DNA from 2 places in the Saccharomonospora cyanea NA-134 genome. Region 2 is predicted to be linked to the other one. Evidence: predicted binding sites of a transcription regulator. Region 2 holds the regulator's gene; the other holds the start of a gene.
What was found. Region 2 encodes LexA, which represses DNA repair genes until DNA is damaged. Its sites were predicted from a motif close to CGAACACGTGTTCG; they were not measured.
Positions count from the first base shown of each region.

Region 1 (15,092 bases), 2.3 Mb from region 2:
CTGCGGGAGGAGACGGAGGAAGGCGCACAGCTTGCGCTGTCGATCGCCCAGGCACCCGAAGCGGGTGACCAGGTCCTCGGCACGGAAAGCGGCGCCAGGGTCTTCCTCGAACCCCAGGCGGCGACGTTCCTCGACGACAAGGTCCTCGACATCCAGCAGGACGAGGAAGGTCAACTCAACTTCGCCGTGATGCCGCAGGCGGGTTGATCCGTTTGGCCGTCGGTCATCGGTGGTACGCCGCCTTTCGACGACACCGGAAGAAGGCGACCACCGATGACCCGCCAGGCCGGCGGGCGAGGGAGAGAGGCGCCATGAAGGCCGTGACCTGGCAGGGAAAGCGCAACGTTCGGGTGGACGAGGTACCCGACCCCAGGATCGAGAAGCCCACCGACGCGGTGATCAGGGTGACGTCGACGGGCATCTGTGGTTCGGACCTGCATCTGTACGAGGTGCTCGGCGCCTTCATCGACCCCGGCGACATCCTCGGTCACGAGCCGATGGGCATCGTCGAGGAGGTCGGCAGCGAGGTGGAGAACCTCAAGCCGGGCGACCGGGTGGTCGTGCCCTTCAACATCTCCTGTGGACACTGCTACTACTGTGATCAGAAGCTGTACTCGCAGTGTGAGACGACGCAGGTCACCGAACACGGCAAGGGTGCGGCGCTGTTCGGCTACACCAAGCTCTACGGGCAGGTGCCCGGCGGGCAGGCCGAGCGGTTGCGGGTGCCGTTCGCGAACTTCGGGCCGATCAAGGTGCCGGAGGGGCCGCCCGACGACCGGTTTCTCTACCTGTCCGACGTGGTGCCCACCTCCTGGCAGGCCGTGGAGTACGCGAACGTCCCGCCCGGCGGATCGGTTTTGGTTCTGGGGCTCGGGCCGATCGGGCAGATGTGCGCGCGGATCGCCCTTCATCGCGGTGCGAGCAGGGTGATCGGGGTCGATCTCGTGGACGAGCGACTCGAACTGGCCCGTAGCCACGGCATCGACACGATCGACCTGCGCCAGTACAAGCACGTGGCCGACGCGGTCCGCGACCGCACCGACGGCCGGGGCGCGGACTCGGTGGTCGACGCGGTGGGCATGGAGGCCCACGGCGCTCCGGTGACGGGACTGGCCCAGCAGCTGGCGACGCTGTTGCCGGGGCCGCTGGCGGCCAAGGCCGTCGAGAAGGTGGGGATCGACCGGCTGGCTGCGCTCTACGTGGCCATCGACGCCGTTCGCCGCGGCGGCACGATCTCACTGTCCGGTGTGTACGGTGGCATGCTCGATCCGATGCCGATGATGACGTTGTTCGACAAGCAGGTCCAGCTCCGCATGGGACAGGCGAACGTGCATGCCTGGATCGACGACGTCATGCCTTTGATCACCGGTGACGGCGACCCGCTCGGCGTCGAGGACCTCGCCACCCACCACCTTCCGCTGTCGGAGGCACCGGAGGCCTACGACATGTTCCAGAAGAAGCGCGACGGCGCCGTCAAGATCGTGCTCCAGCCCTGAACTCCCGGACGACGGCCGCCGTCGCGCCGCGTAGGAGTTCCGCCGCGCGCCGCAGGGCGTCCTCGACCGACTCGGCCTCGTCCACGAGGGCACGCCATGCCGTGATGCCCGCACCGGCGAGTTCGTTCGGAGCCAGCGCGATCCGGCCCGCGACGGCGGCCACCGGCACCCCCGCCCGGCGCGCGAGGTCGGCGACCCCGGCCGGGGCCTTTCCGGCGAGGCTCTGGGCGTCCAGAGAGCCCTCGCCGGTGATGACCAGGTCGGCTCCCCGGACGGCCTCGTCGACGCCGATGACGGTGGAGACCAGCTCGAAGCCCGACTCGACCTCGGCGCCCAGCGCGATGGCGGATCCGGCGACGCCGCCGCCCGCCCCCGCGCCGGGGGTGTCGGCCACGTCGGAGGCGCCCGCCTGGGTGAGCGCGTGCGACCAGACGCGCAGGCCGGCTTCGAGCTGTCGCACCTCCTGAACCCCCGCGCCCTTCTGAGGGCCGAACACCGCCGCCGCGCCGTGGGGGCCCAGGAGAGGATTGGTGACGTCGGTCGCCACCCTGAGTTCGACGCCGTCGAGGAGCCGCCGTACCGCGGTGAGGTCCACGGTCGCCACCGAGGCCAGCGCGCCCCCGCCCGGCTCCACGGGGTTGCCGCGCGCGTCGTGGACGACTCCGCCGAGTGCGCGCAGCATGCCGGCGCCGCCGTCGGTGCTCGCCGTGCCGCCCACCGTCAGCACCACGCCGTGGGCGCCGTGCTCGACCGCGTGCCGCACGAGTTCGCCGACGCCGCGGGTGTGGGCGCGCAGTGCCGTTCTGGGGGTGGGCTCGACGTACTCGATCCCGCAGGCGCGGGCCGACTCCACGTAGGCCCAGCCGTCGAGCACCACGTAGTGCGCGGCGACCGGCGCCGACAGTGGTCCGGGGACCTCGACGTCGACCCTGCGCCCGCCCGCGGCGAGCAGGACGTCGAGGGTTCCCTCACCGCCGTCGGCGACGGGGCAACGGTCGACGCGCGCGTCGACGACGTCGCGGACCCCGGCCGCCATGGCCTCGGCCGCCTCGACGGCGGTGAGGCTGCCCTTGAACTTGTCTGGAGCGACGACCACGCGCACGGCTAGCTCCTCACCGGGGTCGGCGGTTCCTCACCGCGCAGCACGGCGATGGCGTTGCGCGCGGCGAGCACGGCCATCGCCGTGCGGGTCTCCGTGGTGGCCGACCCCAGGTGCGGTGCGAGGGCCACGTTGTCCAGCTCCAGGAGCGTGGGATGGACCTCGGGTTCCTTCTCGAACACGTCGAGCGCCGCGCCCGCGATCGCGCCCCGCTTGAGCGCGTCGGCGAGGGCGGCCTCGTCCACCACGGGGCCGCGGGTGGTGTTGACCAAAAACGCCGTGGGTTTCATCGTGGCGAGCGCGTCGGCGTCGATCAGGTGCCGGGTCTGCGGGGTGAGCGGGCAGTGCAGTGAGACCACGTCGGAGGTACGCAGCAACTCGTCCAGCGTGACGTACCGGGCGTCGAGTTCCCTCTCGACGCCCGGGTCGGCGCGCCTGCGTCCGGTGTAGACGATGTCCATGCCGAAGGCCAGCGCCCGCCGGGCCATGGCCCTGCCGATCTGGCCGAGTCCGACGATGCCGAGTGTCTTGCCCTGCAGCCCGGTTCCGAGCATGAACCTCGGGTGGAACATCCACGGCGTGCGTGCCCGTAGCAGCCGTTCGGCCTCGCCGAGCCTGCGGGTCACCGACAGCAGCAGGCCGAAAGCGAGGTCGGCGGTCGCGTCCGTGAGGACGCCGGGGGTGTTGGTGACGACGACGTCGCGGGCGTGGAGCGCGGGAACGTCGATGTTGTCGTATCCGACGGCGACCGTGGAGACCACCTTCAACTGTGGGCCCGCCGCGTCGGCGAAGGCTCCGTCCACCTGGTCGTGCAGCGCGCTCACGACCGCGTCGGCACCCGCGACGGCGGCGTGCAGCTCCTCCGTGGGCAGCGCGCGGTCGGGTTCGGGAACCCACACCTCTCCCGTCTCGCGCAGCAGTTCCAACGCGGGCTCGGCGATCTTCCTGGTCACCACGATCCGGGGTCTCACGTCGCGGTCGTCCTCTCGCTGCTACTCGTCGGCCACAGGGTCCGGGTGCACCTTAACGGGCTCGCCCGGTCTTGACGACGCTGCTATGTTCACATTGAGAACAGTTGTGCGTAATGCGAACGAGGGTGATGACGTGGCGGAGATCGTTTCTCTGGCCGACGCCGTGGCCGAGCTGGTTCGGGACGGTGACACGGTGGCGCTGGAAGGGTTCACCCATCTCATCCCGCACGCCGCAGGCCACGAGATCATTCGGCAGGGACGGCGTGACCTGGAACTGGTGCGGATGACGCCCGACATCGTGTACGACCAGCTCATCGGCGCCGGGTGCGCGCGCAAGCTGGTCTTCTCGTGGGGTGGCAACCCGGGGGTCGGCTCGCTGCACCGCTTCCGCGACGCCGTGCAGAACGGGTGGCCGGTGCCGCTGGAGATCGAGGAGCACAGCCACGCCGGGATGGCCAACCGCTACGTCGCCGGTGCCTCCGGCCTGCCGTTCGCGGTACTGCGTGGCTACGCGGGCACCGATCTGCCGGACCACACCGGCACGATCGCCGAGATCACGTGCCCGTTCACCGGGGAGCGGCTCGCCGCCGTGCCCGCGCTCAACCCCGACGTCTCGATCATCCACGCACAGCGGGCCGACCGGAGGGGGAACGTCCAGCTGTGGGGGCTGGCCGGCGTGCAGAAGGAAGCCGTGCTCGCCGCCCGGCGCAGCCTGGTCACCGTGGAGGAGGTCGTCGACGAACTCGAACCGGTGCCCGACCAGGTCATGCTGCCGTCCTGGGTCGTCACCCGCGTCGCCGAGGTCCCCCGCGGCGCGCACCCTTCGTACGCGCAGGGCTACTACGAGCGGGACAACGACTACTACCGTCGGTGGGACGCCGTCAGCCGGGATCGCGAGGCGTTCCAGGAGTGGGTGCGGGAAACGAGGTCCGGTGCGGAGGTGAAGGCGTGAACTCCTCGAAACAGGCGGCTTCCGGGTACACCGCCGACGAGATGATGTCGATCGCGGCGGCCAGGGCGCTCACCGGCGACACCCGCTGTTTCGTCGGCATCGGACTGCCCTCCACGGCGGCCAACGTCGCGCGGCGGACCCACGCGCCCGACCTCGTGCTGATCTACGAGTCCGGGGCGCTCGGGGCCAAGCCCGGCCGGCTGCCCGCCTCCATCGGTGACGGCATCCTCGCCGAGACCGCCGACGCGGTGGTCAGCGTGCCGGAGGTGTTCAACTACTGGCTCCAGCCGGGCCGCATCGACGTCGGCTTCCTCGGCGCGGCGCAGCTCGACCGCTTCGGAAACATCAACACCACCGTGATCGGCGACGACTACGCGGCCCCCAAGGTACGGTTGCCGGGCGCGGGCGGCGCACCGGAGATCGCGGGCTCGTGCGGTGAGGTCTTCGTGGTGGTGCGCCAGAGCAGGCGCACCTTCGTCGACCGGGTCGACTTCGTCACCTCGGTCGGGCACGGCCGCGGTCCGGGGGATCGGGAGAAGCTGGGGCTCCGCGGTGCCGGACCGACGCTCGTGATCACCGACCTCGGTGTTCTGCGGCCCGACCCGGAGACCCGCGAACTCGTGCTGACCCAGGTGCATCCCGGCGTGGACGTCGAACGGGTACGGGAGGCGACGGGCTGGGACCTTCGGGTCTCGCCCGAGTTGTCGACGACGGAACCGCCGACGGACCGGGAGCTGACCGTGCTGCGCGAGTTGCAGGCGGCATCGTGACCAGGACGCAGGAGGCACACCATGACTGACGTGTTCGTACTCGACGCGGTTCGGACGCCGTTCGGGCGGTACGGCGGCGCGCTGTCCGGCGTGCGCCCCGACGACCTCGCCGCGCACGTGCTGCGGGCGCTGGGCGAACGCCAGGACCTCGACCCGGAACTCGTCGACGAGGTCGTGCTCGGTGACGCGAACGGCGCCGGGGAGGACAACCGCAACGTCGCCCGCATGGCCACCCTGCTCGCGGGCTGGCCCACGAGCGTGCCCGGCAGCACGGTGAACCGCCTGTGCGGTTCCGGCCTCGACGCCGCGATCCAGGCGAGCAGGCAGATCGCGGTCGGGGAGGCGTCGGTGGCGGTCGCGGGCGGTGTGGAGTCGATGAGCCGCGCGCCGTGGGTGCTGCCCAAGCCCGGGAAGGCGTTCCCGAACGGCAACGAGACGCTGTACTCCACCGCCCTGGGCTGGCGCATGGTCAACCCGCGGATGCCCGGGAAGTGGACGGTCTCGCTCGGGGAGAGCACCGAACTGCTCGCGCAGCGGTACGGCATCGGTCGCGAGCAGCAGGACGAGTTCGCGCTGCGCAGTCACCGCGCCGCCGCGAAGGCGTGGGAAGAGGGCTTCTACGACGACCACGTCGTGCCGGTGGAGGGCACGGAGCTGCGCCGCGACGAGGGCGTCCGGCCCGACACGTCGCCCGAGAAACTCGCGAAGCTCAAGGCGGTGTTCCGCGCCGACGGCACGGTGACGGCGGGCAACGCCTCGCCGCTGTCCGACGGTGCCTCGGCGGTGTTGCTCGCCGACCGTGCCGGAGCCGACCGGATCGGCGCGACCCCGCTGGCCAGGATCGCGGGACGCGGGGCGGCCGGCGTCGACCCCGACGTGTTCGGAATCGGGCCTGTGAGGGCGGCCGAGCTCGCGCTCAAGCGCGCGGGCATCGGCTGGGGCGACCTCACCGCGGTGGAGCTGAACGAGGCGTTCGCCGCGCAGTCGCTCGCGTGCCTGGCCGACTGGCCCGACCTCGACCCCGGCATCGTGAACGTCCACGGTGGCGCGATCGCGATCGGACACCCGCTCGGCGCGTCGGGCGGACGTATCCTCGGCACGCTGGCGCACCAGCTGCGCAGGAAGGGCGGCGGCTGGGGCCTGGCCGCCATCTGTATCGGCGTCGGTCAGGGGCTCGCCGTGGTGCTGGAGGCGTGAACGGCACGCAGGAGGGCACGCCCACGCCGACGCTCACTCTCCGAGACGGGCGGGCTCCGGAGGGGGCCCCGCCGCGATAGGTTGGACGCATGGAGTCAGGCAGCGGACGGGCCGCACACCACGTGCAGTCGCTGGAGCGTGGGCTGGCCGTGATCAAGGCGTTCGGTGCCGGGACACCGCAGCTCACGCTCAGCGACGTGGCGAAGGCGACCGGGCTGACCAGGGCCGCCGCGCGCCGGTTCCTGCTGACCCTGGCCGACCTCGGCTACGTCCGTTCGGACGGCCGGTACTTCGGGCTCACCGCCAGGGTGCTCGAACTCGGCTACGCGTTCCTGTCGAGCCTCTCCCTTCCCGAGGTGGTACAGCCGCACCTCGAACGGCTGTCGGCGGACGTGCACGAGTCGTGCTCGGTGTCGGTGCTCGACGGCACCGACATCGTCTACGTCGCCAGGGTCGCCGTCTCCCGGATCATGACCGTGAGCATCGACGTGGGCACGCGGTTCCCGGCCCACGCCACGTCGATGGGACACGTGCTGCTCGCCGGGCTCGACGAGGACGCCCTCTCCGCGTACCTGAACGAGGCTGAGTTCGACCGGCTCACCCACCGCACGATCACCTCCGCCCCGTCGTTGCGAGCCGAGCTCGACGTGGTGCGCGAACAGGGCTGGGCGCTCGTCGACCAGGAACTGGAGGAGGGGTTGCGGTCGGTGGCCGCTCCCATCCACGACAAGGACGGCAAGGTGGTGGCTGCCGTGAACATCTCGACGCACGCGAGCCGTACGAGTCCGGAGGAGGCGCGGACCCGGCTGCTCCCCCGGTTGCGGGAGACCGCCGAACGCATCGAGGCCGACCTGGCCGTCGCTCCCTCGGCGCGGGTGTCATGAGGACCGCGGGCCTGTTGCTGGCCGCCGGGGCGGGACGCCGGTTCGGCAGGCCCAAGGCACTCGTCGAGGTCGACGGCGAGGCGCTGGTGACGCGTGCCGTGCGGGTGCTGGCCGAGGGCGGCTGCGATCCCGTCGTCGTCGTGCTGGGCGCGCGGGCCGACGACGTGCGCACGTTGCTGCCCGGCCGGGTCACGACGGTGAACGTGCCGGACTGGGAGGAGGGCATGAGCGCCTCCCTGCGGGAGGGACTGCGCACGCTCGCCCACCTCGCTCCGGTGCCGGACGCGGTTCTGGTGCACCTGGTGGACCTTCCCGGCGTCGGGTCCGACGTCGTCACCCGCCTGCGGGCGATGGCCGCGCCGGAGGCCGTGGCGCGCGCCGCGTACGACGGTGTACCGGGACACCCGGTGTTGCTCGGCCGCCGGTGGTGGGCCGACATCGCCGACGTCACGCGCGGTGACGTGGGCGCGCGGGAGTGGCTGCGGGGCCGAGCCGACCTGCGGCTCGTGGAGTGCGGTGACCTGTCCGAGGGCACCGACGTCGACTCGCCGGCCGACCTGCCGGGAAGCGACGCGCCCGACCAGAGCTGAACGGAGCGGGGGCCGGAGCGCCGCCGTCGCGAGCCGAGGCCAGTAGGCTCGGCCGTGTGACAGCCGACAGCAGCGGAGCACCCGGCGCGGAGGGCACGTCGCCGGAGACACCCGACGAACTCGCCAAGATCCTCGAACGCGCGGGATACCTCGCCGACGCGGGCGTGGCCACGGCAGCGTTCCTGGCTCTGCGCATGCAGCGACCACTGTTCTGTGAGGGCGAACCGGGTACGGGCAAGACCTCGCTGGCGGTCGCACTGGCGGAGTCGCTCGACCTGCCGTTGATCCGCTTGCAGTGCCACGAGGGCATCGACGCGGGGCAGGCACTGTACGAGTGGGACTTTCCCCGGCAGCTGCTGCACCTGCGGGCGCTGGAGGCGGCCGAGGGCGGACGGCTGGACGCGGACAGCGCAGAGCAGTCCCTCTACACGGAACGGTTCCTCCTGGCGCGGCCGTTGTTGCGGGCGCTCACCTCCGCGCCGTGCGTGCTCCTCGTCGACGAGATCGACCGTGCCGACGACGAGTTCGAGGCGTTCTTGCTGCAACTGCTGGACGAGAACGCCGTCACGATTCCCGAGTACGGCCAGATACGGGCCGAGACCCCGCCGCTGGTGGTCCTCACGTCCAACCGCACCCGCGAGGTCCACGACGCGCTCAAGCGCCGCTGCCTCTACCACTGGGTGGAGCATCCCGGACTCGACCGCGAGATCGCGATCCTGCGCCGCCGGGTGCCCGGCCTCGGTGAGCGGCTCTCCCGGCAGATCGCCGAGGCGGTGCAGCGCCTGCGTGCGATGGAGCTGCTCAAACCGCCGGGCGTGGCCGAGGCGATCGACTGGGCGCAGGCGCTGACGGCTCTGGGCAGGGACGAACTCGACGCCGCCTCCGCCGCCACCACGCTCGGAGCCGTGCTGAAGTACAGCGAGGACCTGGACCGGGTCCGGGCAGCGCTCGACTCGCTCCTGGGCTGACGGGCTTTCGGCGCCGTGAGCATGGATCTTCCCTTCCCGGAGGGCGACAATGGAGACATGAACACGCGGGCTCCGCACGAGTCAGGGCTCGACCCAGGCCTCGACCCAGGGGCCGACCCACTGACCGGTCTGGTCGGTTTCGCGGCGGCGTTGCGGGAGGCCGGGGTGCGCTGCGACGCGCACCGGGTGCAGGCCTACCTCGACGCGGTGGAGCGTGTGGACGTCGCCGACCCGCGACAGCTCTACTGGGCGGGCAGGCTCGCCCTGTGTTCGGAGCCCGACGACCTGCCGCGCTACGACGAGGCGTTCGCCGCGTGGTTCCGCGACGAACCTCCCGTGCGGCAGCGCAACGCCCTGCCGGTGCCCACGCAGCCCCGGATCGCGGCTCTCGTGACGCAACCGGCGGGTGCCGGTGAGGGCTCGGGAACGGACGAGCGGCTGAGCGTGGCCGCCAGTGACGCCGAGGTCCTGCGGCACCGCGACCTGGCCGAGCTCACCAAGGCCGAACGGCGCCACCTGCGCGAACTGCTGGACACGCTGCGCCCCGTGCCCGCGCGCCGCTCCTCGCCGCGGTACCGGACCGCGCGGCGAGGTCGCCTCGACGCGAGCCGCACGCTGCGGGCGATGCTCGCCGACGGCGGGGAACCCGGGCGCCTCGTCCACTCCCGACGGCGCACCCGGCCCCGCAGGACGGTGCTGCTCGTGGACGTGTCGGGGTCGATGAAGCCGTACGCGGACGCCCTGCTGCGCTTCACCCACGTCGTGGTGAGGGCGTCGCCTGCGGACGTGGAGGTCTTCACCCTGGGCACGCGGCTGACCCGCGTGACGCGGCAGTTGCGGCAGCGCGACCCCGAGCGGGCGATGCTCGACGCCGCGGGCGCGGTCGCCGACTTCGCCGGAGGCACGCGGCTGGGCGAGACACTGCGCGTGTTCCTCGACCGGTGGGGACAGCGCGGCATGGCTCGCCGCGCCACCGTCGTCGTCTTCTCGGACGGCTGGGAACGCGGCGACACCCGGCTGCTCGGAGACCAGGCGGCACGCCTGCGCCGCCTCGCCCACCGGGTCTTCTGGGTCAACCCGCACGCCGGGCACGAGGGCTACGAGCCCGTGCAGTCCGGCATCGCCGCCGTCCTGCCGCACGTGGACCGCTTGCTCGCGGGTCACAGCCTGGCCACGCTCGAACGACTGCTGAGGGAGATCGCACATGCATGACGTGCTGGACGAACTCCACCGCCGGTGGGAGGCGGGGGAGACCGTGGGAGTCGGGACCGTGGTCGCCACCTTCTCGTCGGCGCCGCGCGCGCCCGGCGCGGCGATGCTGGTGGGTGCCGACGGCGACGTGGTGGGCAGCGTGTCCGGTGGCTGCGTCGAGGGCGCGGTGTACGAGCTGGCGCAGCAGGTCGTGCGGACCCACACTCCGGTGTTGCAACGCTACGGCGTCAGTGACGACGACGCGTTCGCCGTGGGGCTGACGTGCGGCGGCATCATCGACATCTTCGTCGAGCGCATCGACCGCGAGTCGATGCCCGAGCTGCCCGAACTGGTCGCCTCGGTGCGCCAGGGCACGCCGGTGGCCGTCGCCACGATCGTCGAGCACACCGACGCGACGCTGCTGGGCAGGCGCATGCTGGTGTGGCAGGACCGCGTGGTGGGCGGGCTCGGCTCGTCCCGCATCGACGACGCCGTGGCCGACGACGCGCGTGGCCTGCTCGCCTCGGGCCGGTCGGGCACCCTGCACTACGGGCCCGAGGGGCAGCGCCGGGGCGAGGGCATGGCCGTGTTCGTGAACTCGTTCGAACCGCCGCCCAGGATGCTGGTGTTCGGCGCCATCGACTTCGCCGCGGCGATGGCGAGGATGGGCTCCTACCTCGGCTACGAGGTCACGGTGTGCGACGCCCGCCCGGTGTTCGCCACGAGAAGCCGCTTCCCGGACGCCGACCACGTGGTCGTGGACTGGCCGCACCGCTACCTGACGGCGGAGGCCGAGGCGGGCCGTATCGACGGCAGGACGGTCGTCACCGTGCTCACCCACGACCCGAAGTTCGACGTGCCGGTGCTCCAGGTGGCGCTCCGGCTCGACGTGGCCTACGTCGGCGCCATGGGCTCCCGCCGCACCCACGAGGACCGGTTGCGCCGGTTGCGCGAGGCCGGCATGACCGACGCCGAGCTGAAACGGCTGGCCTCCCCGATCGGCCTCGACCTCGGCGCGCGTACACCGGAGGAGACCGCCGTGTCGATCGCCGCCGAGATCATCGCGCTGCGGTGGGGAGGTGGAGGCCGCCGACTGTCCGACATCGACGGCCGTATCCACACCGAACAGCACCGCTGACCGGCGAGCGGGCACCTCCTCCCCGGCTCGCGGTCACCCCATGCCGTCGAAGACCTGGGTGAGCCGGATGTGGTTGCCCGAGGGGTCGCGGAACGCGGCGTCGATGCCGTAGGGCCGTTCCTCCGGCTTCTCCACGAACTCCACCCCGCGGGCACTCAGCTCCTGATAGGTCCTGCGGCAGTCGTCGGTGACGAGGAAGATCGACGCGCCGACGCCCTTCTCCATGAGTTGGGCCACCTGGGCGGAGGTCGTCTCGTCGAGTACGGGTGGGCCGGGGATCGCCATGAGCACGATCGAGACGTCGGACTGACCCGCGGGGCCGACGGTCAGCCACCGGAAGTCGCCCATCTCCGGCACCGTCACGTCGGCACGGACCTCCATGCCGAGTTTGCGCGTGTAGAAGTCCAGTGCCTCGTCCTGGTCGTGTACCCACACCTGCATGCTGCCGATCCGGAACATCGTCACTCCTCACTGTTCGACCGTGTGTTCGACGGTGTGTTCGATGACGTTAGACCGTCACCACGCGGCGGTTCTTCTCGAAACGTCCGGAGTCGGGGACGCCCGTACGCGCGCAGGACGCACCCGGGGACGCGGGCGTGCACGGCCGCGGGAGGAAACGAGCGCCGGTACGCCTTCGGTGAACGGCCGTAGGTGCGGGTGAAGCTGGTGGTGAAGGATCCGACGCTGGTCAGTCCGACGGCGTGGCAGATCTCAGTGACCGTCCGGTCGGTGGTGCGCAGCAGGGCCGCCGCGCGTTCCAGCCGTCGCGTCAGCAGGTACGCGTGCGGTGACTCCCCGAACGCCTTCCGGAACTGCTCGCAGAAGTGGGAACGCGAGAGCCCGGCCGCCTCGGCGAGACCGGCCACGGTGAGCGGCTCGGCGTAGTAGGCGTCGGCGAGGTCCTTCGCCCTGAGCAGGTGTCGGGTGAGTGACGGGCGTCCCATGACGGCCAGTATCGCCCGCACCGGTGACACGAAACGCTGGTTTTGTCGCTGCGCTGGAAAGTCCGCTCCCGATGGAGGGAGACCCCACCGGTTCGACGGCGGCAGGGGTTGTCGTCACCGCGCGGACGTAGCAGGGTTGCCTGTGAGGCCGATCACTAGCTGATCGGCTACGGCCGTTCCACCCGCGGCCCGCCCCGGCGGGTCGAGCCAGTACAGGAGGCCCAATGCGCATCACCGTCACCGTTGACGGAACCCGCTACACCGACGAGGTCGAGCCGCGCACGCTTCTCGTCCACTACCTGCGCAACCAGCTCGGCAAGGTCGGCACCGTGGTGGGGTGCGACACCAGCAACTGCGGCGCGTGCACCGTGCACCTGGACGGGCAGAGCGTGAAGTCCTGCTCGGTTCTCGCCGTCCAGGCCGACGGCCACGAGGTCACGACGATCGAGGGACTCTCGCGCGACGGCGAGCTGCATCCGGTGCAGCAGGCGTTCCAGGACAACCACGCCCTGCAGTGTGGTTTCTGCACGCCCGGGATGATCATGCAGTCCCTCGATCTCCTCTCCGAGAACCCCGATCCGGACGAGCAGTCCGTGCGCGAGGGCCTCGAGGGCAACCTCTGTCGCTGCACCGGTTACCAGAACATCGTCCGCGCGGTGCGGGACGCGGCCGAGCGCATGCGCCCCGGAGCCGGTCCGGAGGCCGAACGCGTCGGCGAGGCCACGGGCACCGCGACGGCGCCGAGCATGGGTGGAGGTGCTGAGTAGATGACCGCCACGATGGAGCCGGAGATCGGCAAGGCCCGTCGCCGCAAGGAGGACGCGCGCCTGATCACCGGCAGGACCCGGTGGACCGACAACATCACGCTGCCCGGCATGGTGCACTTCGCTGTGCTCCGCAGCACCGTCGCGCACGCGCGCATCACGAACATCGACACGTCGGCGGCCCGCGAGATGCCCGGCGTCATCGCGGTGTACACCGCCGACGACCTCGACCCCGAGGGCGCCATCGGTCTGCCGTGCGCGTGGCCGATCACCCCGGACATGAAGTGGCCGCGCAGGCCTGTGCTGGCACAGGGCACGGTCAACCACGCGGGTGAGGGGATCGCCGTCGTCGTGGCGCGCAGCCAGGCCGAGGCGTACGACGCGCTCGCCGAGATCGACGTCGACTACGACGAGCTGCCCGTGGTGCTGGGACTGGAGAACGCGATCGCCGACGACGCGCCGCTCGTACACGCCGACCTCGGCACCAACCGCAGTGCCGTGTGGACGTTCGACTCCGCCGAGGCTGGCTCGGGCGACGACGTCGAGCAGGCCATCGCCGAGTCGGAGGTGGTGCTGCGGAAGCGCTTCCGCCAGCAGCGCCTCATCCCGTCGTTCATGGAACCCCGCTCCGTGGTGGTGGATCCGACGGCCGCGCAGCTCACCATGTGGTCGGCCACCCAGATCCCGCACATCACCAAGACCCTGTCCGCTCTGACGCTCGGCATTCCGGAACACCAGCTGCGCGTCATCGCCCCCGACGTGGGCGGCGGATTCGGTGGCAAACTGGCCGTGATCCCGGAGGAGTTCATCGCGCTGCTCGTGGCTCGCAAGCTCGGCAGGCCGGTGAAGTGGACCGAGTCGCGGTCGGAGTCGATGGTGGCGGCTCACCACGGTCGCGACCAGGTCCAGGACATCACCATCTGCGCCAAGCGTGACGGCACGCTCACCGGTCTGAAGGTGGAGTTGCTCGCCGACATGGGCGCCTACCTCAGCCTGGTCGGGCCCGGGGTGCCGATCCTGGGCGCGTTCATGTTCAACGCGATCTACAAGCTCCCCGCGTACCACTTCACGTGCACGAACGTGTTCACCAACACGACCGTCACCGACGCCTACCGGGGCGCCGGACGGCCGGAGGCCACGTTCGCCATCGAGCGCATGATGGACGAGCTCGCGGCCGAGCTCGGCATGGACCCGATGGAGCTGCGGGAGAAGAACTGGATCGCCCACGACGAGTTCCCCTACACCACCGTCGCGGGGCTGACCTACGACTCGGGCAACTACGAGGCAGCCACCGAGAAGGCCATGCAGTTGTTCGACTACGAGGGGCTGCGACGCGAGCAGCGTGAGCGGCGGGAACGCGGGGATAAGGTGCAGCTCGGCATCGGAATCTCGACGTTCACCGAGATGTGCGGCCTCGCGCCGTCGCGGGTGCTCGGCTCCCTCGACTACGGCGCGGGCGGCTGGGAGCACGCCGCCATCCGTATGCTGCCCACGGGCAAGGTCGAGGTCGTCACGGGTTCGTCGGCCCACGGCCAGGGTCACGAGACGGCGTGGAGTCAGATCGTGGCCGACCAGCTCGGCGTTCCCTTCGAGGACGTGGAGATCCTGCACGGCGACACCCAGTCGTCGCACAAGGGACTCGACACCTACGGATCGCGCTCGCTGTCCGTCGGCGGGATCGCGGTCGTGAAGGCCGCCGAGAAGGTCGTCGCCAAGGCCCGCCGGATCGCCGCCCACATGATGGAGTGCGCCGAGGACGACCTGGAGTTCTCCGGTGGCACCTTCAAGGTCAAGGGCACCGACCGGTCCACCGGGATCCAGGACATCGCGCTCGCCGTGTTCGCGGCCCACGACCTGCCGGACGACGTGGAACCGTCGCTCGACTCCGAGGCCACCTTCGATCCGGAGAACTTCTCCTTCCCGCACGGCACCCACCTGTGCGCGGTGGAGGTGGACACCGAGACCGGCCGGGTGGCGATCCGCAAGTACGTGTGCGTGGACGACGTCGGCGCGGTGGTCAACCCGCTCATCGTCGAGGGCCAGATCCACGGTGGACTCGCGCAGGGCATCGCGCAGGCGCTGTTCGAGGAAGCCGTGTTCGACGAGAGCGGCACGCTGATGTCGGGCA
Region 1 is NZ_CM001440.1:1,541,491-1,556,582, forward strand. Features, by position in the region: gene SACCYDRAFT_RS07485 (hypothetical protein) at 1-207, shown strand, start outside; gene SACCYDRAFT_RS07490 (zinc-dependent alcohol dehydrogenase) at 312-1,496, shown strand; gene SACCYDRAFT_RS07495 (glycerate kinase) at 1,474-2,598, opposite strand; gene SACCYDRAFT_RS07500 (2-hydroxyacid dehydrogenase) at 2,601-3,566, opposite strand; gene SACCYDRAFT_RS07505 (CoA transferase subunit A) at 3,700-4,518, shown strand; gene SACCYDRAFT_RS07510 (CoA-transferase subunit beta) at 4,560-5,288, shown strand; gene SACCYDRAFT_RS07515 (thiolase family protein) at 5,310-6,485, shown strand; gene SACCYDRAFT_RS07520 (IclR family transcriptional regulator) at 6,575-7,369, shown strand; gene SACCYDRAFT_RS07525 (nucleotidyltransferase family protein) at 7,366-7,959, shown strand; gene SACCYDRAFT_RS07530 (AAA family ATPase) at 8,016-8,927, shown strand; gene SACCYDRAFT_RS07535 (vWA domain-containing protein) at 8,985-10,139, shown strand; gene SACCYDRAFT_RS07540 (XdhC family protein) at 10,132-11,256, shown strand; gene SACCYDRAFT_RS07545 (VOC family protein) at 11,290-11,715, opposite strand; gene SACCYDRAFT_RS07550 (helix-turn-helix domain-containing protein) at 11,718-12,200, opposite strand; gene SACCYDRAFT_RS07555 ((2Fe-2S)-binding protein) at 12,425-12,967, shown strand; gene SACCYDRAFT_RS07560 (xanthine dehydrogenase family protein molybdopterin-binding subunit) at 12,968-15,092, shown strand, end outside.
Region 1: a site for LexA is predicted at 3,664-3,677, ahead of SACCYDRAFT_RS07505 (CoA transferase subunit A). Genes of this name have one in related genera too.

Region 2 (15,092 bases):
GATCTGCTGCTTGCGCTTGTCGTTGATCGTGTACGTGCCGACGTAGTAGTCGACGTCGCCGTTGATGATGGCCTGCTCACGACCGGCGGAGGGGACGGCCTTGTACTCGATGGACTTCGGGTCGAAGCCGAGCTTGGCCGATACGAGCCGGGCGATCTCGACGTCGAAGCCGCTGTACTCGCCCGTCGTCGGGTCCTTGTAGCCCAGGTTCGGCTGGTCCTCCTTGACACCGACGACGACGTGGCCGGCCTTCTTCATCTTGTCGAAGGTCGGGGAGCCCTCGACGGTGACGTCCTTGGCCACCTCGTAGCTCAGGGCGGCGGTGTTGCCACCGTCGCCGTTCGAGCCGCCGGCGTCGGACGGCGTTCCCTCCTTGCCGCATGCGGTGAGGGCGAGGCCCGCGGCCAGCAGTCCCACCGTCAGGGTGCGAATCTTCATGTGCACCTCTCCTGTTTTCCGGTTGAGGCGGCCGATGCCGCCACGACATGTGTCAGTGAGTGAGGATCTTGCCGAGGAAGTCCTTCGCCCGCTCGGACCTCGGCGCGGTGAAGAACTCGTCGGGTGTCGAGTCCTCGACGATCTCGCCGTCGGACATGAACACCACGCGGTGGGCGGCCCTGCGGGCGAACCCCATCTCGTGGGTGACCACGAGCATCGTCATGCCGGCGTCGGCGAGCTCGGTCATGGTGTCGAGCACCTCCTGGACCATCTCGGGGTCCAGCGCGGAGGTCGGCTCGTCGAACAGCATGACCTTGGGGCGCATCGCCAGTGCCCGCGCGATCGCGGCACGCTGCTGCTGACCACCGGAGAGCTGTGCGGGGTACTTCTGCGCCTGGTTCGCGATGCCGACCCGGTCGAGCAGCTCCAGTGCCGTCTTCCGCGCCTCCTCGGCGCCGACCTTGCGCACCCTCGTGGGGCCGAGTGTGACGTTTTCGAGAATCGTCTTGTGCGCGAACAGGTTGAACTGCTGGAAGACCATGCCCACATCCGCGCGGAGGGCGGCGAGCGCCTTGCCCTCCGCGGGCAGCGGCTTGCCGTCGATGTGGATCTCACCGGTGTCGATGGGTTCGAGCCGGTTGATGGCGCGGCACAGTGTCGACTTGCCGGAGCCCGACGGCCCAAGGATCACGACGACCTGGCCCTTGGGCACCTCGAAGTCGATGTCCTTGAGCACGTGCAGGTCGCCGAAATGCTTGTTCACCGCCGCCGCCTTGATCATCGGCGGTGCTGGCGTCGCGGTGCTCATCTGACCTCCATCACACGGCAAGCCGCGGGTCGCGGGTTGTCACGGGCAACACGTGGATTTAACACCTTTGGGGCAATCCGGCGTGCTCTTTGAATCAAAAAGCAACCTTAAGTGTTCACGGAGGCTACATGGGGCCGCCCCCGCGAGAGCGTTACAGAACCCTAACGAGACGGTGCCGTCCGGACGCGGTGAGGTGGCGAGATGCCGTTGACCTACCCTGGCAGACGTGACCCGCACCTACGCGATCCGCACCTTCGGGTGCCAGATGAACGTGCACGACTCGGAGCGCCTCGCCGGTCAGTTGGAGGACGCAGGCTACGCGCTCGCCACGGACGGTGAGGACCCCGACGTGGTCGTGTTGAACACCTGCGCGGTGCGCGAGAACGCCGACAACAAGCTCTACGGACACCTCGGTCACCTGCGCGCGGCCAAGACGTCGAAGCCGGGGATGCAGATCGCCGTCGGCGGGTGCCTCGCGCAGAAGGACCGCGGCGAGATCGTGAAGCGGGCGCCGTGGGTGGACGTCGTCTTCGGCACGCACAACATCTCGTCGCTGCCCGTCCTGCTGGAGCGCGCCCGGCACAACGCCGAGGCACAGGTGGAGATCCTGGAGTCGCTGGAGACCTTCCCGTCGACGCTGCCCGCGCGCCGGGAGTCCGCCTACTCCGGTTGGGTGTCGATCTCCGTCGGCTGCAACAACACGTGCACCTTCTGCATCGTTCCTTCGCTGCGCGGAAAGGAGCGCGATCGGCGTCCCGGCGAGATCCTCGCCGAGGTCGAGGCGCTCGTGGCCGAAGGCGTCCTCGAAGTGACGCTGCTCGGGCAGAACGTCAACTCCTACGGTGTCGAGTTCGGCGACCGGCACGCCTTCGGGAAGCTGCTACGGGCGTGCGGTTCCGTGGAGGGACTCGAACGCGTGCGCTTCACCTCACCGCACCCCGCGGCCTTCACCGACGACGTGATCGACGCGATGGCCGAGACCCCGAACGTCTGCCACCAGCTCCACATGCCGTTGCAGTCGGGTTCCGACCGCGTGTTGAAGGCGATGCGCCGCTCCTACCGCTCCACGCGCTTCCTCTCGATCCTGGACAGGGTGCGGGCGGCCATGCCGGACGCGGCCATCACCACCGACATCATCGTCGGCTTCCCGGGGGAGACGGAGGAGGACTTCGAGCAGACCCTCCAGGTCGTGCGGCAGGCCCGGTTCTCGAGCGCCTTCACGTTCCAGTACTCGCAGCGTCCCGGAACACCGGCGGCCGACATGCCCGGCCAGGTGCCGAAGGAGGTCGTGCAGGAGCGCTACGACCGGTTGGTCGAGCTCCAGAACGACATCGCGTGGCAGGAGAACAAGAAGCTGGTCGGCAACACCGTCGAGCTGCTCGTCGCCGCGGGAGAGGGCCGCAAGGACGCCGAGACCCACCGGATGAGCGGCCGTGCCCGCGACGGCAGGCTCGTGCACTTCACGCCCAGCGGCAGCGTCGTCGACCGGGAGATCCGGCCCGGTGACGTCGTGGAGACCACGATCACGTACGCGGCCCCGCACCACCTGGTCGCCGACGGCGACGTGCTGTCGCACCGACGCACGAAGGCGGGGGACAACGTGGAGGCCGGGCTGCGCCCGAAGACGAAGGGGGTCAGCCTCGGGCTGCCCTCGTTCGGCGCCGCGCCGAAGGCGTCCGTGGGTGCTGCCGCCGGCGCTGACGCGGGAGGGTGTTCGCTGTGAACGACGAGACCGGTTCGAAGCACCCGCAGCAACCGGAAGACCGTGGCGACCTCGACCAACTCGCCGCTGACGTCGACGCCACCCTCGGCAGGACCGTGCGGACGGTGGAGTTCGGGCGACGCGGTTTCACCATCGCGGTGTTCGTGTTCGCCCTGCTGGTCGGGTTCGTGCTGCCGTGGGTCGACGGCAGTCCCGGCTGGCAGGTGTTGCTCGGGGAGGCGGGCGCGATCCCGCAGTTGTTCGCCGCGACGTCCGGTTTCTTCGGCGTGCTCGTCTCGGCGATCACGTTGGCGACCCGCCGGTGGTGGCTGACGTGGGTGTGCGCGGTCGGCGGCTGGTTCGCGTTCGTCGACGGCATCCTCGCCGTGTGGTCACAGCAGTCTTCGGGTATCAGCGGCGTCGCGGGCGCGGGCCCGGGCATCGGGTTGGTGATCGCGTCGATCGCGATGGCGGTCCTGGCGTTCCAGTGGATGAAGCTCGCGTGGTCCCGGCACTGAGTGGTGGGGAGCGACGAGCTCCCCACCACCAGGGCTGATCCGCGTCAGCGGTTGGCGAGAGCCTCCTCCGCGGTGCGCAGCCACTCGCGCCACTGCGCGGCCTGCTCCTCGGCCCGCTTCGCGCGGCGCTCGTCGCCCGCGGCGCGTGCCTTCGAGGCCTGAGCCTCCAGTTGCTCGACCCGCTCCCGGAACTGCGCGGCCCGCGCCTCGGCCTCGGGGTCGGTGCGGCGCCAGCGGGCGTCCTCGGCCGACCGGATGCGGTCGGCGACGGCCTTCAGGCGTCCGTCGAGTTCGCGAATGCGCTCCCTCGGCACCTTCCCGATCTCGTCCCAGCTCTCCTGGATACGCCGGAACTGGGCCTTGGCGGCGTCCAGGTTGGCCGAAGGGTCGAGCTTCTCGGCCTCTGCCAGCAGTTCCTCCTTGCGTGCCGCGTTCTCCGCGAACTCCGCGTCGCGTTCCGAGAACGCCGCGGCCCGGCGGGAGAAGAACGCGTCCTGCGCAGCCCGGAACCGCTGCCACAGGGCGTCGTCGGCGTCCTTGGGCGCCCGGCCCGCGGCCTTCCACTCGGCCATGAGCTCCTTGTAGCGCCCCGCGGTCGGGCCCCAGTCGGTGGAGTCGGAAAGGCTTTCGGCCTCCTCGATCAGCTCTTCCTTGCGACGCTTCGCGGCGGCGCGCTGCTTGTCGAGTTCGGCGAAGTGGGAGCCCCGGCGCCTGCTGAACGACTCCCGGGCCTTGGAGAACCGCTTCCACAGCTCGTCGTCCGTCTTGCGGTCGACGCCCTTGATCGTCTTCCACTCCTCGAGGATGGCCTTGAGCCGGTCGCCCGCGGCCTTCCACTGGGTCGACGACGTGGCGATCTCCTCCGCCTCCTCCACGAGAGCCTGCTTGCGTGCCACCGCCTCGGCCCTCGCCTGCTCCCGTTCCCGGCGGCTGCGCTCGAGCGCCTTCTCCGCGTGTTCGACGACGTGGTCGAGCCGCGCGCGGAGAGCGTCGAGGTCGCCGACGACGGCCGCCTCGGCGAGACCGTCCCGCAGGTGCACGGCGCTGGACAGTGCCTGCTTCGGGTCGCCTGCCCCCGAGGCCAGCCTCGTCTCCAGCAGTTCCACCTCGGTCCGCAGGTCGTCGAACTTGCGGGCGTAGTGCATCAGCCCCTCGTCGGCCGAGCCGGCCTGCCACACGCCCACGGCACGTTCACCGTCGGCCGTGCGTACGTAGACGGTGCCATCGTCGGCGACACGTCCCCAGCGCGACGGGTGCGTCTCGGCGACCGGCACAGCGGGCGCCTGCGTGCCTCCGGAGGACTGGGGCACCTGGTGTGGCGTGGGGACGTCCGACGGCACCTCCGGGGTTTCGGGGGCGTTGCCGACGCCGCCGACGCCGGGGACGTCACTGCCGCGTGGGGTGTTCTGCTCGGCCATGGCCGGCTCCTTCTCGCTGTCCGGCCCGCGTGACTCGCGGGCGCCCCGCGGTGTGCGGGGCCGGGTGCTGCGTGTACGGGTCTGTAGGCCGCATTCAAACAGGTAATACCGCTGATGGGTACTCCATGCCTCGATAGATACCTCCCGGGACGCTGCCGGTAACCTCGGGACGCGTGATCTCGTGTGCCGTCGTGGTGCCCTCGCCGCCGCTGCTCGTGCCCGATCTCGTGCCCGGTCTGGTCGAGCGCAGCGCCGCCGTGCGGGACGCGACGGTGGCCGCCGCGCGGGCGCTGGCGCAGGTCAGCCGACGTTGGGTGGCCGTGGGCGTGGCGTCCGGGCGGCAGACCGTGGACGTCGACGCGTGCGGCAGCTTCCGTGGTTTCGGCGTGGACGTCCCGGTCTCGCTTTCCGGCTCCGGTCCCGCCACCGCACCGAGCCGGCTTCCCCTGCCCGCCCTGCTGGCGGGGTGGCTTCGGGAGCAGGCCGGTGCCGAGTCGGTGCGGGTGGAGCTGGTGGCCGAGGACACGGACGTCGCGGAGTGCGTGGCTCTCGGTGAGCGATTCGGTGGGGCGGACGAGGGTGGTCTGCTCGTACTCGGCGACGGGTCCACGCGCCACGACACGGCACCGCCCGGCTGGCCCGACGCCAGGGCGGAGGGGTTCGACACGGTGGTGCGCACGGCGCTGGCCGAGGCCGACTGCGAGGCACTGTTGTCGCTCGACCCGGCACTCGCGACCGAACTCCAGGCGGAGGGCCGGGCGGCATGGCAGGTCCTCGCGGGGTTCGCCCGGTCGTCCGGCGGCTGGCGCGGGGAACTGGTGTACTCGCAGGCTCCGTTCGGTGTGGCCTATCACGTCGCGAAGTGGATCCGGCGATGATCACCCCCGTCGCCGTCGTCGGGCCCACCGCCACCGGCAAGACCGCGCTCGGGGTCGAACTCGCGCTCGCACTGGGCGGTGAGGTCGTCAACGCCGACGCCATGCAGCTGTACCGCGGCATGGACATCGGTACGGCGAAGGCCACTCGACAGGAGCGCAAGGGTGTGCCCCACCACCTGCTCGACGTCCTCGACGTGACCGAGACCGCGTCGGTGGCCGCGTACCAGAAGCAGGCGCGCGCCACCATCGAGTCACTGCTCGCGGCGGGCCGGGTTCCGGTGATCGTCGGTGGGTCGGGCCTGTACGTCCAGGCGATCGTGGACGACCTGAGGTTCCCCGGAACGGATCCGGCCGTGCGGCGGAACCTGGAGGAGCAGGCGCGGGAGGAGGGGACGGCCGCGCTGCACCGCAGGCTCGCGATGCTCGACCCGAAGGCCGCCGTGACGATCCTGCCCAGCGACACGCGACGCGTCGTGCGCGCGCTGGAGGTCATCGCCCTCACCGGAGAGCCGTTCTCTGCGAACCTGCCCACCCCGGGGCCGCCGAGGTACGGGACCGTCCTGATCGGAATCGACCGGGAAGCGGACGAGCTCGACGAACGCGTGGAACTCCGGGTGGAGCACATGTTCGCCGCCGGGCTCGTGGACGAGGTGCGGCGGCTCGAACAGCGCGGGCTGCGGCGGGGGAGAACAGCGTCACGGGCCCTCGGGTACCGCCAGGTGCTCGACGCGCTCGCGGGCGACGGTGACCTCGACGCCGCCGCGCGGGACACGATCGTGGCCACGCGGCGGTTCGTGCGCAGGCAGCGGTCGTGGTTCCGGCGTGACGACCGCATCACCTGGCTGGACGGCGGGGCGGCGAACCTGGTCGACGCCGTGCTGGCCCACCTCGGCCAGTAGCCTTGGGGCATGGCTGGCATCGAGTTCCTCAAGGGACACGGCACACAGAACGACTTCGTGCTCCTGCCCGACCCCGACGCGTCGCTGGAGCTGACCCCGCAGCGGGTCGCGGCGTTGTGCGACCGGCAGCAGGGGCTCGGTGCCGACGGGGTGCTCAGGGTCGTGCGCTCGGCCGCGCTCGGCGTCGAGTCGAAGGGCGAGTGGTTCATGGACTACCGCAACGCCGACGGGTCCCTGGCCGAGATGTGCGGCAACGGCACCCGCGTGTTCGCTCGCTACCTCGTCGAGGCGGGGCTGGAGGCGGGGCCGGAGTTCGCCGTGGGCACCAGGGCGGGCGACCGGCCGGTGCGGGTGCGCAGCGACGCCTCCGGGGACCTCTCGGTGACCGTGCACATGGGACCGGCCACGGTGACGGGCACCTCGGTGGCCGTCGTGGACGGGAGGCAGGTCTCCGGGGTCGCCGTGGACGTGGGCAACCCGCACCTCGTGTCCGTGATCGACGACGACGTGAGCACGCTGGATCTGAGCCGGGCTCCGCGGTACGACACCGAGGTGTTCCCCGACGGGGTCAACCTGGAGTTCGTCAACGTCCTCGGCCCCGACGCGTTGCGGATGCGGGTTCACGAACGTGGTGTGGGGGAGACGCGGGCGTGCGGCACCGGCACGGTCGCGGCGGTCGCGGCGGCGCTGCACCTGCGCGGCGACGACACCGGAGAATCCACAGTGGATGTTCCCGGGGGCCGGGTGTCCGTGACCGTGGGCAAGGAGACCTCGACACTCACCGGGCCCGCGGTGTTCGTCGCGAAGGGCGAGCTCGACCCCGCGTGGTGGGACGCTCTCGGTTAGTTCCCGGGACGAGGTGCCGTGACGTGTCCTTCGCGCCTCGCAGTGGCAACAGCAGCGCCCACAGCGCGGAGCAGGCGAGCCCCGCCGAGGTCAGCCACACGGTGGTGCGGACTCCCAAAGTCTCGCCCAGCACGCCACCGAGCAGCCCGCCGATCGGCAGGACGCCCCACACGACGAACCGCACGCTCGCGTTCATCCGGCCCAGCAGGTGGTCGGGACACAGGGTCTGGCGGTAGCTGACCTGGGCCACGTTGTAGACGATGACCCCGTAGCCGACGGCCACGAACCCGACACCGGCCAGTGTCACGCGCCAGCCCGGTTCGGACAGCGGCACGAGCAGTTGCGCGGGCCAGGTCAGCAGCGGCACGAGCCAGACGGCGCGGACGAGTCCGATCCGGCGCAGGCACCAGCCCGCTGTGACCGCGCCGAGCACCCCGCCGAAGCCGTGGCAGGCGAGCGCCCACCCCACCTCACCCGGGGACAGCCGGAGGTCGCGGGTGAGGAACAGGACTTCCACGGCGGTGAACGCCCCACCCATCAGGTTGCCCGACGCGGTGCAGAGTGTGATCGCGCGCAGGGCCGGGCTCCCGAAGACGAACCGCAGACCCTCGGCCACCTGTGCCCGCAGTCGTACGGGGCCGTCGCGCTCCGGTGACGGTTCCTCGGCGCGGATCCGCCGGAGCAGCCACGCGGACGCCAGGTAGCTCCCACCGACGGTGACCAGCGCGTTCGCGGCGCCTGCGAGGTGGGTCAGCGTCCCCGCGAGCCCGGGGCCCGCCACGTTCGCGACCGACTGGCTGGCCTGCAGCTTCGCGTTGCCCTCGATGAGTTTCTCCCGCCCCACCAGGGAGGGCAGGTACGACTGGTAGGCGACGTCGAAGAACACCGTGGCGACGCCGACGAGTGTGGCCACGGCGACGAGGTGGGCCAGGGTGAGGACGCCGAGCCACCAGGCGACGGGGACCGTCAGCAGCAGGAGCCCCCGAAGGAGATCGGCCCACACCATGACGGGTCTTCGTCGCACTCGGTCGACCCACACGCCGGCGGGAAGGCCCAGCACGAGAAAGGCGGCGTTCTCGGCCGCCGTCAGCACACCCATCTCGAGTGGTGTGGCGGCGAGCGTCGTCACGGCGAGCACGGGCAGCACCGTGCGGCTCACGAAGGTTCCGAACTGGCTGGCGGTCTCGCCTGCCCAGAGCAGCCGGAAGTCACGGTGCCACCACAGCGTGTCCCCAGTCATGGCCGCCAGTGTCGCCCCAGTGATTGGAAACTGTCAATCAGTGTGGCGGCATATCGTGAGCCCGTGGTGACGAAGCGACGGAAGGCGACGGAGGCCGAGGTGCGGGCCCTCGCCTCGGGAGTACGCCTACGGATCATCCGGCTGACTCATGCGACAGCCCTGACCAACAAGGAGCTGGCACAGCGGCTCGGACGTGATCCGGCCACCACGTTGCACCACGTCCGCAAACTCGTGGACGCCGGATTCCTCAGACCGGAGCCGGCGAGGCGCGGCACCCGCGGCGCGAAGGAGATCCCGTACCGCTCGACGGGGCTGTCCTGGCGGCTCGACACCGGCCACGAACCCGATGTCGACGAAGCCCTGCTCGAGGCGTTCCTCGCGGAGGTCGCCGAGGCGGGAGTCCGCAACGTGGAGCAGTGGCGGCTGGTCGCCCAGGTGCCCTCGGAGCGGCGCGAGGAGTTCCGCCGTCGCCTGCAGGACCTGCTGGAGGAGTTCGCCGACGAACCGATCGACGCCGACGCCGACCGCACCGCCGTGTACGTGGCGTTGTATCCGGGCAGCTGACAGGTGAGCGCGGTCCTCTCTCCGGGCGCGCGTGTCGGACGTGAGCGCAGCGGGCAGGGCCGAGGGCAGCGCCCAGGTCGTGGCGGGCAGCTCGGGGACATCGGGCTCCGCGTGGCCGGCACCCCTGGGCGGTCGTCGGTCGTGCGGGCGTCGGAGCCGTCGGGTGGCGAGGGCGCCGATCAGACTGGCGGGCTGGCTCGGTTCGGTACCCGGACGGTGCTGGGAGTCAGCGGTGCTTGTCGTCGTCGACGGGGAAGTCGCTCTGCTGCACCGAGCCCGTGGAACTGGCCTTCTCCCGCCGGTCCGACACCGCCGCACGTCCGGGTTGGGCGGGCTGGTCGCCGTAGGAGGCGTTCTCGTTCTCCACCGGCGCGGTGCGCCCGGCCTCCTGTTCGGCGAGGTGCTCGACGTACTCCTGTTGAGGGTCGCGTCGCTTGTCGTCCATGCCCGGTAACTACCCGGACGGGTGCGGCGGTCAACCCGGCCTCCTCGCCGCGATGGAATACGTCCGCTGCTCGTCTGGTTGATTCCTGTGACAGCTCTCACCGATGAGCCGACCGGGCGGCTCGGCCGTGACCACTTCGTGAACCCGCTCGAAGTGAGATCTCTCCGGCGGCATCCGAGAGACGGAGCTGTCCCGGCGCTCGGCCTCGGACACGACCGCGCCGCCGTGTCCGTGACGCTGTATCCGAGCAGCTAATTGGCTCGTTCTTTCCCACGGACCGTGGGACGATAGGGAGACGATGACAGAACTGACACACAACGTCGTTCCCGACGACCAGCTCGCCGACGTCGAGCTGTCGCAGGGGGAACTGGAACTCTCCGACCGCGCGTCCCTGCGCAGGGTCGCGGGGCTGTCCACCGAACTCGCCGACATCACCGAGGTCGAATACCGGCAGCTGCGGCTGGAACGGGTCGTGCTCGTCGGCGTGTGGACCGAGGGAACGGCGGAACAGTCCGAGGAATCCCTCGCCGAACTCGCGCGCCTGGCCGAGACAGCGGGCTCCGAGGTGCTCGAAGGGGTCGTCCAGCGTCGCTCGCGGCCGGACCCCGCCACCTACATCGGGTCGGGCAAGGTGAGGGAACTCGCCGACATCGTCGTCTCGACCGGTGCCGACACGGTGATCTGCGACGGTGAGCTCTCACCCGGCCAGTTGCGGCAGCTCGAGGAGAAGCTGCGGGTGAAGGTCATCGACCGCACGGCGCTGATCCTCGACATCTTCGCCCAGCACGCACGTTCGCGTGAAGGCAAGGCGCAGGTCGAACTCGCGCAGTTGCAGTACCTCATCCCGCGACTGCGCGGTTGGGGTCAGTCGCTGTCGCGGCAGGCCGGTGGTCGTGCCGGTGGTGCCAACGGTGGTGTGGGTCTGCGTGGTCCCGGTGAGACGAAGCTGGAAACCGACCGCAGGCGCATCAACAAGCGCATCGCGAAGCTGCGCAAGGACATCGCCGCGATGGACACCATCCGGGCCACCAAGCGGGGACGCCGGGTGGCCAACGAGGTGCCCAGCGTCGCACTCGTCGGCTACACCAACGCGGGCAAGTCCAGCCTGCTCAACGCCATCACGGGTGCGGGCGTGCTCGTGGAGGACGCGCTGTTCGCCACGCTCGACCCCACCACGCGGCGGGCCGTGACGCACGACGGGCTCGAGTACACGCTCACCGACACCGTCGGATTCGTGCGGCACCTGCCCCACCAGTTGGTGGACGCGTTCCGTTCGACGCTCGACGAGGCGGCGGACGCCGACCTGCTGCTGCACGTGGTCGACGGTGCGGCACCCGCACCCGAGGACCAGGTCACCGCGGTGCGCGAGGTCCTCGGCGAGATCGCCGAGAAGCGGTCGGAGCCGCTGCCTCCGGAGCTGGTGGTCGTCAACAAGGCCGACGTCGCCGACGAGGTGACCCTCGCGCGGCTGCGTAACCTGCTGCCCGACGCCGTGATCGTCTCGGCACACAGCGAGCAGGGACTCGACACGTTGGTGTCCGAGATCGCCGCGCGCCTGCCCCGGCCGGAGACGTTCGTGGAGGTCCTCGTGCCCTACACGCACGGTGAGCTCGTCGCGCGAGCACACGCGGACGGCGAGGTGCTGGCCGAGGAGCACAGGCCCGAGGGAACGCTGCTGAAGGCGAAGGTGTATCCGGAGCTCGCGGCTGCTCTTTCGGACTACGTCACGAACGGCTCACGCGTGTGACGCTAACGTAGCGGAGTGAGACGACTCGGCCTGGTCGTGGTGACGGCGGCACTCGTGACAGTGACACTGTCCGCAGGCACGCCCGTCGGACAGGTCGAGGACGTCCCGGTGGCCGCGCCCGAGGTGGTGTGCTCGGTCGACGATCCTCGGCTCGAGGAGCTGTCCGGGCTCGCCGCCGACACCGACCACGTGTACGCCGTGAGTGACGGCGGCACACAGGTCGAGGTCGCCGTTCTGGACGACGCCTGCCGGGTGCGAGAGGTGCTGACGGCTCCGACGGATCCGTACGACGTCGAGGACCTCGCACTCGGCCCCGGCGGGACCCTGTGGCTCGGCGACACCGGGGACAACCGTGGCCGACGCGAGACGGCGGCCGTGCACGCCCTGTCGCGGGACGGCACCTCCGTGCTGTATCGCCTCACGTATCCGGACGGTCCCCAGGACGCCGAGGCGCTCGTGGTGGACCACGCGGGCACGCCGTACATCATCACGAAGAACGTCGTCGGTTCCGCCCGCGTCTACCGTCCGGCCGAGCCGCTCGTCAGTCCTGGGCCGACCCCGCTCGAAGAGGTCGGTACGGTGTCGTTGCGGCCGACCGGGACGCAGGGAGGTCCGCTCGGGGCCGTGGGCACCGTGCTCGTCACGGGAGCCGCGCTGTCGGCGGACGGTAGCGTGGTAGCCCTGCGCACGTACACGGACGCCTACCTCTACCCGGTGGTCGACGGGGACGTCGCGGCGGCGTTCACCCGTGACCCGGTACGCGTTCCCCTGCCCGGCGAAGCACAGGGTGAGGCCATCGCCTTCACCCCCGACGGCACGCTTCTGTCCGCCAGCGAGGGCCGTGGCGAGCCGCTGCGAGCCGTTCGGGACGCCGTTTCGCTGGTGGGCGCCCAACCTGACGGCAGGGCCGAACCGAAGGATCGCGCGGCGAGTGCACCGGAGGAGCCGGTCGACCGGGAATCCGGTCTCGGCCTGGCTCCTGCCCTCGCCGTCGCCGCGGTCCTCGCCGCTGTGCTCGTGGCCTGGGGCAGCCGCCGCCGTCGGTAGGGCGGCGCGTGCCTGACCGAACCGAGGGAAGGGTTGGAAACGGCGCACGGAACACCCGCCCGTCTTTCCTCGGTGAGGAGTACGCCGGTGTTCACGCCGTTATCGCCGGACTCCCCTTCACAGTCGCCGTAGGACCGCGACGACCTTTCCGAGAATCGTGGCGTCGTCACCGGAAATCGGTTCGTACGCCTCGTTGTGCGGCATCAGCCAGACGTGCCCGTCGTCCTTGCGCTTGAACGTTTTCACCGTGGCCTCACCATCGATCATCGCTGCCACGATGTCGCCGTTCTCGGCGGTGGGCTGTTGCCGCACCACGACCCAGTCGCCGTCGGTGATGGCCGCGCCGATCATCGAGTCGCCGGTGACGCTGAGCAGGAAGACCTCACCCTCGCCGACGATGTCCTTCGGCAGCGGGAAGACGTCCTCGATCGCTTCCTCGGCGAGTACCGGCCCGCCCGCGGCGATACGGCCCACCAGCGGGACGAGAGCGGGCTCGCGGACCGGGTCCTCGGTCTGTGAGCCCGACGACGCGGCCGACCGCTCGCGGCCGATCGTCAGCATTCCCACCGCGCGCGGGCGATTGGCGTCGCGCCGTAGGTAACCCTTGCGCTGGAGCGCCTTCAATTGGTGGGAAACAGATGAGGTGGACGTGAGTCCGACAGCCTCCCCGATTTCCCGGACACTCGGCGGGTATCCGTACTTGTCCACCCAGGTCCTGATCACCTCGAGGACTTTCCGTTGGCGCGGTGTCAGGCTTTCGTCCGGGTTCTCGACCGTGCGCGGAAGGTCGGGGACCTCGCCGCCGCTCACGTCGTTGCCCGTTGTCTTGCGTGCCACCGCGATTTGCCTCCCAGTCGTAAGCCCGACCTGATGTGGGGCTTTTCGTACATCCGGTTGCGACGCTAGTCCGCTTCGTCGGGGATTTCAAACGTTTGTTCGAGCAACACGCCTTGGGTGCTCGATCTTCGCGCGTCTTGGTGGTACATGTTCGCACGGGTGTTCGAGGCGGTATGCGCTCGCCCGCGTGGTGGGTCCACGGCGCGGGGTGGACGGTCGAGCGGAAGAGGTGGCCGGCATGGTCGTGGTGACGAAGCGCTCAGATGTGGTCCGGGTGGCTCCGGCCCGCCCGCCGGCCGCGGGCGGTGGACGCTGCGCGCGTCGCCCTCCGACGCGGTCTCCGGTTGCTCCGGGGTTGCGGCGTGGTGGGGGCATGCGCGGTGATCCCACGAGGAGGGGACGGCGTTGCGGTGGTGCCCACTGGCCGTGGCTCGCGGTGGTGGCGCTCGTGGTGGCGGCGGCGGTCGTGGGCCTCGGACTCGTCGCCACGGACCCGGCGGTCGTGGGGCCCGGCCCCGGCGCGGCCGTTCCGAGCGCACCGTAGGCTGTCCGGGCCGCGTTCGAGCGGCCGCGGGGTGGCTCGCCGGGCGCGTGTCGGGGCGCGGCATCCTAGGTCGGATCTCACTCCGGTGAGGGAGGGGGTCGCGGTTGCGGTGGACCGGGCCGCGTCTTATGGTCGACCCCTACATCTAGTAGTTACATCGCTGTAATTGGTCCACAAGTTGGGGTAGGATCGGTTCTACGTTCACTGTCGGTGGTGTCCGGTCGTGGCGTGGACGACACTCACGCGCGGTACGCCGTGGAGTGCGTTGTCGGTGGCGTTCCTGCTGTGCAGGGGATGTTTCGGGAGGTGTTCGACTGTGCGGTGTCCGTTCTGTCGGCACGCGGACTCCCGGGTCGTCGATTCCCGTGAGGTGGACGAGGGCCAGGCGATCCGACGGCGTCGGTCGTGCTCGGCCTGCGGCCGCCGGTTCACCACGTCGGAGACGATGGTGCTCGCCGTCGTCAAGCGGTCGGGAGTGACCGAGCAGTTCAGCCGGGACAAGGTGGTTCGGGGAGTGCGGCGGGCCTGTCAGGGCCGTCCTGTCGACGACGACGCTCTGAAACAGCTCGCTCAGAAGGTCGAGGACTCGATCAGGGCGGCTGGGGTCGCGGAGATTCCGAGCCACGAGGTGGGTCTCGCCATTCTGGGCCCACTCAGGGAACTCGACACCGTCGCGTACCTGAGGTTCGCGAGCGTCTACCGGTCCTTCTCGTCGATCGAGGACTTCGAAGCCGAGATCAAGAACCTGCGTGAGGCGATCGCCGAGTCCTCGGCCCAGCAGGACCACAGCGAGTGAGGACGCGGACGACGGGTCACGTCGCCGCCAGTTTCTAACGCGGGAGTGGGAGTCATGACAGAAACCGTGGGGGTCGGCGCGGAATCCTCGCCGAAGCCGAGCAAGAAGCGCGGCGGCTCGGGCTCGCGCAAGGGGCTGCGCATCCAACGCGTCTACACCACCGAGGGCGTGCACCCCTACGACGAGGTGCGGTGGGAGCGGCGCGACGTCGTCATGACCAACTGGCGTGACGGCACGGTGAACTTCGAGCAGCGCGGTGTGGAGTTCCCGGAGTTCTGGTCGGTCAACGCGACGAACATCGTCACCAGCAAGTACTTCCGCGGCGCGGTGGGCAGCCCCGAGCGCGAGAACAGCCTCAAGCAGCT
Region 2 is NZ_CM001440.1:3,831,799-3,846,890, reverse strand. Features, by position in the region: gene SACCYDRAFT_RS17810 (glutamate ABC transporter substrate-binding protein) at 1-438, opposite strand, end outside; gene SACCYDRAFT_RS17805 (amino acid ABC transporter ATP-binding protein) at 491-1,219, opposite strand; gene miaB (tRNA (N6-isopentenyl adenosine(37)-C2)-methylthiotransferase MiaB) at 1,473-2,969, shown strand; gene SACCYDRAFT_RS17795 (Rv2732c family membrane protein) at 2,966-3,466, shown strand; gene SACCYDRAFT_RS17790 (DUF349 domain-containing protein) at 3,511-4,884, opposite strand; gene SACCYDRAFT_RS17785 (class III extradiol ring-cleavage dioxygenase family protein) at 5,058-5,762, shown strand; gene miaA (tRNA (adenosine(37)-N6)-dimethylallyltransferase MiaA) at 5,759-6,661, shown strand; gene dapF (diaminopimelate epimerase) at 6,671-7,507, shown strand; gene SACCYDRAFT_RS17770 (MFS transporter) at 7,440-8,747, opposite strand; gene SACCYDRAFT_RS17765 (ArsR/SmtB family transcription factor) at 8,811-9,311, shown strand; gene SACCYDRAFT_RS17760 (hypothetical protein) at 9,538-9,756, opposite strand; gene hflX (GTPase HflX) at 10,055-11,503, shown strand; gene SACCYDRAFT_RS17750 (hypothetical protein) at 11,519-12,550, shown strand; gene lexA (transcriptional repressor LexA) at 12,668-13,387, opposite strand; gene SACCYDRAFT_RS26425 (hypothetical protein) at 13,761-13,931, shown strand; gene nrdR (transcriptional regulator NrdR) at 14,248-14,727, shown strand; gene SACCYDRAFT_RS17730 (vitamin B12-dependent ribonucleotide reductase) at 14,782-15,092, shown strand, end outside.